DNA from 2 places in the Caballeronia sp. PC1 genome. Region 2 is predicted to be linked to the other one. Evidence: predicted binding sites of a transcription regulator. Region 2 holds the regulator's gene; the other holds the start of a gene.
The links. Region 2 encodes LexA, which represses DNA repair genes until DNA is damaged. Its sites were predicted from a motif close to ACTGTATNNNNATACAGT; they were not measured.
Positions count from the first base shown of each region.

Region 1: a site for LexA is predicted at 2,054-2,071, ahead of imuA (translesion DNA synthesis-associated protein ImuA). Genes of this name have one in related genera too.

Region 1 is NZ_JAJUBH010000004.1:577,705-581,063, forward strand. It holds gene LY284_RS36040 (DNA polymerase Y family protein) at 1-1,394, opposite strand, end outside; gene imuA (translesion DNA synthesis-associated protein ImuA) at 1,318-2,031, opposite strand; gene LY284_RS36050 (hypothetical protein) at 2,164-2,430, shown strand; gene LY284_RS36055 (hypothetical protein) at 2,504-2,860, shown strand; gene LY284_RS36060 (SOS response-associated peptidase family protein) at 2,887-3,359, shown strand, end outside.
Region 2 is NZ_JAJUBH010000001.1:1,261,610-1,264,968, forward strand. It holds gene LY284_RS06000 (sulfate ABC transporter substrate-binding protein) at 1-1,006, opposite strand, end outside; gene lexA (transcriptional repressor LexA) at 1,254-1,931, shown strand; gene LY284_RS06010 (hypothetical protein) at 2,128-2,454, shown strand; gene LY284_RS06015 (DUF2939 domain-containing protein) at 2,535-3,143, shown strand; gene LY284_RS06020 (universal stress protein) at 3,162-3,359, opposite strand, start outside.

The DNA.
Region 1 (3,359 bases), on a different contig from region 2:
CAGTAGCAACTCTGATCGGTGGCTTGCGCGACATAGTAGTCGCGCGTGACCAGCGCTCCGTCGTGCCAGCCTGCTTCGATACGCTCGCCCGTCGAGACGAGCTTGAGGGGCGAGCCATAGAACGGTCGGTGATTTTTGATCATCAACCGTACGGGCGTATCCAGCAACCACGTCGGCCGCGGAAGCTCGTCGGGAGGCGGGCATGCTTTGGTCGTGGCCTGCACCGGCAGCCATTGATTCGCCTGTTCGGGTCGATGATCCGATGTCGGCGCTGGCCGCAGCACATTCTCCGCACCCAAGCGAGCCACCAGCAGTTCGAGGAGGCGATTGTGGTCCTGCGCGGAACCTCCCGGATCGGGGAAAAGCGAGTCGCTGGGCGGCTCAGCGGGTTGTACTTTCGATGCCGTGAGTCGGAGCGCAATGACGGCCGCTTCGAGTTCGACGCGCCCGAGTCGCTCCTTGAGCAGGCGAACAAGATGTTCCTCGTGCCATGTGGGTTCCGCGAGTGCAATCTCGAAGACTGTCGGCTCGATGGCCTGGCGGCCGCGCTCGTGCTCGAGCGTGATGGTCGCCTGCGTGAGCGCGAGCTGCTGCGCGCTCAACCAGCCACACAGCTGCAAGATCAGTCGCCGCGCGGAGAAAAGAATGGCTTCGGCATGCTCGACGCGATCGGGCAGTTCGGTACGCGCGCTAAAGGACGGCGGCAACTCCAGCCATTCGTAGAGTTCGGGCGACAGGCCGTAGGCGCGGTCAAGCGAATCCAGTAAATCCACGCCACACCTCTTTTTGAGACCTGCACGCGGCAGGCGTCGAATATCGTTGAGCACTCGGCAACCGAGGCCGTTGAACCAGTCGCCGAAGGAGCGAGCTTCGGGGACAACCATAAAGGGCAGCTCGCCCAGATAGCGTTCGAGCGAACTCATCTTGAGCACGCGCCGGCGACCACGCTTGGCAAGCAGCCACGCGCCTTGACCCGTAGGGGCGACGCTCATGCGGGCGGTGACGCCGATGGCTTTGACTGTCTCTCGAATCTGTCGACAGACCTGCACGATGCCGCCGAAGAGTCGCAGACTTGCTGTCACGTCGACGACGACGGTTTCTTCCTCGCGCACGGCGACTTGAGGCGAGAAGCGCAGCAGCGCGAAAGCGACTTCGCGTTGCATATCGAGCTCGCGCTCGGGGCTGCGGTCATGCATCAGCGCGTCGGCCGCGAGTGTCGTGACGCCACCGCGCTTCATCCCCACCATCACCCCTGCGTCTCTGGCTGCCTGATCCAGCACGATCACCTTGTCACGCTCGAGCACCACGCAGCCGTGTTCAGTCGGAGATGACCATCTCGGACGGAAGACCTCCAGCGAAAGCCGGGGCAGGAAGATGGCGACGAACACGGCCATGAGGGCTGAGCAGAATCGGAGTCGGTTGGAGGTGGATGGACAGTGGGTCGGTTCGGGTTGGACCTCTTCGTTTGATGACATCGACGACGATTCCGCCGTCGGCGGGCCGCACCCCCAGCCGTAACGCCGCGGGCGACGAATCCTGGGCGGCGGCGAGCGGTCGAACCAGAATCAGTAATGTTTCGGTCGCTTGTGCCACCAGATGCAATCGCCGTAACGCTTCTGACCGAACGTGCTGTTGCCAGAAGAGCAGCGCGCCGCAACTTCGAGCGTTCAGCACGCGCTCGGCGCACCAGAGCGCATCCGCCGTCTTCGGCGCCCGCAGCAACATGAGTTTGTCCAGCGGCACGCCTAGGTAGGCGAACGCCAGACTGTTCGGCACGTGCGGCGCCTGCAGCAGTGCGATCGGCCGTTTGCTCGCTGCCACCAGCGCGGGCTTGAGCAGCCGCATTTCACCGATCCCCGGCTGCTGAACCAGCAACTCCACCAGTGCGCCGATCGGCCAGCCACCGCCAGGCAGCTCCGCCGACAGGGCTGCGTAGCCGGTGTCGATGATCTTGCCGTACGCACGCGCGAGTTGAGAGCCGAGCCACAACCCGGGGTGAAGCGACGCGATGTCTTGAGGCAGAGCGGCCATGGTAAAAGGGGCTGGCAAGAATACTGTATAAATATACAGTGGTATCTTAGCTCAAAAATCGAAGCAGTGCGTTGCGCACTTTTAACTGGCCGCAGACAAACCTGACCAATAAGCTTGCACCCGAGACATCCAATGCCCGAGTTCGCCGACTTCGTCGTCAAGCTGCGCGAGGCATTCGGCGACGCGACGATCGACGAAGCTGTCGCCCGTGGCAAAGCGGGCGAGCCGACATTCTTCGCCAAGGAGAATGGCCGGACAGTCGGGACGAAGTCGGTGGATGATTTCAACCGCTGGCAGGTCGACGACAGCGTGCGCAATCGCCATTACTGCGCGGGATGCGATGGTTCGTGCGTCGGAATGGGACTGCGCTGGAGCGACTGGCGGTCGATCTGCCGTTGAAAGTCCCGGAGCCCGTCCGCACCTGCAGGTAGTTGGCAATTAAGTGGTTAGTATGTTGGGAACAGGAAATAAGATGAGCAAACCCGATATTGACGAACTGACAGGCGCCCGAGCGGATTTACTCTGCTTTCTGGTGGCGACCGTTGCCGCTTCCTACGCGCTGACCCAAGAATGGCGCGTGGACCACGTCGTGGAGAGCTGCCGCATCTGGCTCAAGCGTAACCTAGTCACGATGCACTGGCTCGAGCGCATCCGCATCGGCCAACTGGCCTTCAAAATCGCTCGACGTGATCTGAAAGGGGCTGGCATCGCCGTGCGCCAGTCAGACGTGCAGGCGCTCTTCACCGGCGACATGGGGCTGAACCATGCGAGCACCGTGGTCCAAAAGATGATGAGACTGTGCCGCGAGGCAACGGGTACGGCAACCTAACCGAATCGACATCGAAGGGGGCGGCAGTGTGCTACTCGGCGCAAATTCAAGCTGACTATCGGCGATACGTGAAGATGTTTGGCGCGCAGATGGACATTCGTGAATTCGCGCGCCTGTTCTGGGAACGCGCCGAAGGCAGCAAGGCGAAGATTCCGAAGGGGATGGAAGACGCTTTCCGTGAACCGCAAAGCGACGATGAGCGTCAGATCAAGGAATTCATTGATCGGTTCAACATCGAACAGGTAACCGCGCTCGAGCAGGATCTCTTCAAGCAGCGCACCCGCCTGGCCGATGCCGAGCGGGCGTTGCAAACGAAAGCGACAAAGGCCGCGACCGAAAGTCGGCGCATTGCGACCGACAAGATCTATTCGAATCTGCGTCGGCTCGACGATTTGCGTCGCACGACGCCCAAGGACCGTGACTCACGGATTTTTCCAGGTCACTATGCGCCAGTGCTCGTCGTCGAGAACGGACAGTACGTTGTGAAGCCGATGCGGTA
Region 2 (3,359 bases):
TCGAATCGAACACGCCGCCGTCCGCGAAGTGCGTCTTCTGCGCCTTGGTCCAGCCGCCGAACGTGTCGTCGATGGTGTAGAGCTTGAGCTTCGGGAACTGCTTCGTGAGCTCGGCCGGCACCTTGTCCGAGCGCGGACGATAGAAATTGCGCGCGGCGATCTGCTGGCCTTCGTCGCTATAGAGGTACTTGAGATACGCTTCCGCGAGCTTGCGCGTGCCGTGCTTGTCGACCACCTTGTCGACGACCGCGACCGGCGGCTCCGCGAGAATGCTCACCGAAGGCACCACGATCTCGAACTTGTCCGTGCCGAACTCCTTGAGCGACAGGAACGCCTCGTTCTCCCACGCGATCAGCACGTCGCCCTGCCCGCGCTGCACGAAGCTCGTCGTCGCGCCGCGCGCGCCGGAATCGAGCACGCCCGCGTTCTTGTACAGCTTCGTGACGAAGTCCTTCGCGGTCTGCTCGTTGCCGCCCGGCTTGTGCTGCGCATAGGCCCACGCCGCGAGATAGTTCCAGCGCGCGCCGCCCGAAGTCTTCGGATTCGGCGTGACGATGGAAACGCCAGGCTTCGCCAGATCGTCCCAGTCCTTGATGTGCTTCGGATTGCCCTTGCGCACGAGAAACACGATCGTCGAGGTGTAGGGCGACGCATTGTCCGGCAGACGCTTCTGCCAGTCCGCGCCGACGAGGCCCTTGCCCGCGAGCGCGTCGATGTCGTAGGCGAGCGCGAGCGTCACGACATCGGCCTGCAGGCCGTCGAGCACCGCGCGCGCCTGACCGCCCGAGCCGCCGTGCGACTGCTTGAACGTCACCGTCTCGCCCGTATCGGCCTTCCATTTTTTCGCGAACGCCTGATTGAAGTCTTGATACAGCTCGCGAGTCGGATCGTAGGAAACGTTCAGAAACGACGTGTCGGCATGCGCCGGTGCAGTCATGATCAGGCCCGCCGCGCCGAGCGTCGCCGCTGCCAGCAGCCTTCGCAATCCCGTGTTGATGCTTTGCATTCCCCGTTCTCCGTCTTATCGAATTGACGGAATCAGTCTATCGACGGGTCTATATGATTAGAAATAATCGTTTCTCACTTTTTTATACGTAAAACTGCTAAGAACCTTATTCCTGGGTGGAAGAAGCGCGAAGCGACGCGGCTTCGCGGCCGCACGGTCGAACTTAAAGTAAAGCTTGAAAAGTGGGCTATACTGTATAAAAATACAGTGATCTGTCCATTCATACAGTGCATCAGGGGCCTAGCCTGTGACCAGAACATCAAAACTTACCGCGCGGCAACAGCAGGTTTTCGAACTGATCCAGCGCGCGATCGACCGCACCGGCTTCCCGCCGACACGCGCGGAGATCGCGGCGGAGCTCGGCTTCAGTTCGGCGAACTCGGCTGAGGAACATCTTCGGGCGCTGGCGCGCAAGGGGGTGATCGAGCTGGCGGCGGGCTCGTCGCGCGGCATCCGGCTGCTCGGCGACGTGTCGCGCCTCGATCGCGCGGAGGATCTGCCGCATCAGTTCACGCTGCCGCATCAGAGCATCATGCAACTGTCGCTGCCGCTGGTCGGGCGCGTCGCGGCGGGCAGCCCGATCCTCGCGCAGGAGCATATCTCGCAGCACTACGCGTGCGATCCCGCGCTCTTTTCCAGCAAGCCGGACTATCTGCTCAAGGTTCGCGGCCTTTCGATGCGCGACGCCGGCATTCTCGACGGCGATCTGCTCGCGGTGCAAAAGCGCAATGAAGCGAAAGACGGACAGATCGTCGTCGCCCGTCTTGGCGATGACGTCACCGTGAAGCGCTGGAAGCGCCGGGCGGACGGCGTCGAATTGATTGCCGAGAACCCGGACTATGAAAACATCTTCGTGCGCTCCGGCAGCGGCGATTTCGCGCTGGAAGGCATCGCGGTCGGTTTGATCCGTTCGGGCGAGTTCTGACGGGGCAGCGGAGGGAGTGGCAGGCGGCAGAATAAATGTCGCCTCGCTCGTCACAAAGAGACAGAAAATGTCTCGGTGACAGCGGAAACTCTCTTCACACACTGCTTCGAACGCCCTCAGGCGTCTCAACTACAACAAGCATGACGGCCACCGCGCGCGGTGCGCCGCGGTGCGTCCTATCGTCTGGAGAGTCATCATGGAACGTTTTGCCCGTCTGCTGCCCTTCCGTCAATTCGGCCGCCTGCGCCATCTGCGCACGCTGATCGCGTGCGGCATGCCGCGCGCCGAAACCACGCCGGATCTCTTCGACGACATGCCCGCGCTGCCGTCCCGCCAGCCGGCTTTCGCGCGCGTGTCGTTGAACAGCGGTGTGCACGCGGAGCCCGCTCAACGCGCACCGGTGCGGGTCTATCGCGGGCAATCGCGCGTCATTCTGGTCGGCAAGATCGATGAAGTGTCGCGCATGATCGACCGTTGCATCGCCGAGGAAAGCGCGGAGCTCGCGGGCGGCATTCTCGCGTGAATGCACGATGCTCCGGGATTTATCGCGCATCGGCGTGGTCAATCCCGGATCACATTCTGCAAGAGAGGCTTCGCCGCCGCATGTCACGCACTTCCCGATCTGTTCTCACCGCGCTCGTCGTTCTGGTTCTCGTCGCGGCGCTCGGTTTCGTTTATGCGTCGCCGTATATCGCATTGAATCGCGTCAAGCGCGCAGCCGATGCGCGCGATGCGCAGACCGTCAATCAATACGTGGATTTTCCCGCGCTTCGCGCGAGCCTCAAGGACCAGGTCGCCGCGCTGCTCACGCGCCGCATCGATATCCAGAAGAGCGGCAATCCGCTTGCAATCATCGGTGCGATGATCGGCGCGGCGCTCGTCGGTCCTTTGGTGGATTCGTACGCGACGCCGGACGGCGTCGCTGCCATTCTGAACGGCATTCCGCCGCGCGGCGATCCCGGCGAGCGTCCGCCGCCCGCGGGCGACAGCGCAGCGCCGCACGACAACGCAGCGGCGAACGCGCCTTCCTCCGGCGTCGCGACCGCGCAACAGGCGCCTGCCGAGCCGCCGCAGACCACCGCCGGGTACAGGGACTTCAACACGTTCGTCGTCACCTATCGGCACGGCGCCGGCGATGCGCGTTACTCGGCGATCTTCCATCGCTACGGGCTCGTGTCGTGGAAGCTCGTTGCGGTCGATCTCGCCGGTTGATCCGGCACGCGTGCGAACTCAGGCGCCGGCTTCGGCCTTGACCGGCTTCGCCGCGTACGCCGCTTCGTCTTCCGCCTCGGCCGATTCGCCCGCCTGACACACGGCGACCAGAATGCTGCACTTCACGCGGTCGAGCAGCGGCGTGTTGCCCGCGCCCATCCACCAGCGCGCGAGCCCGCTGCGGCAGCGATGCCCCACCACGACGAGATCGACCTG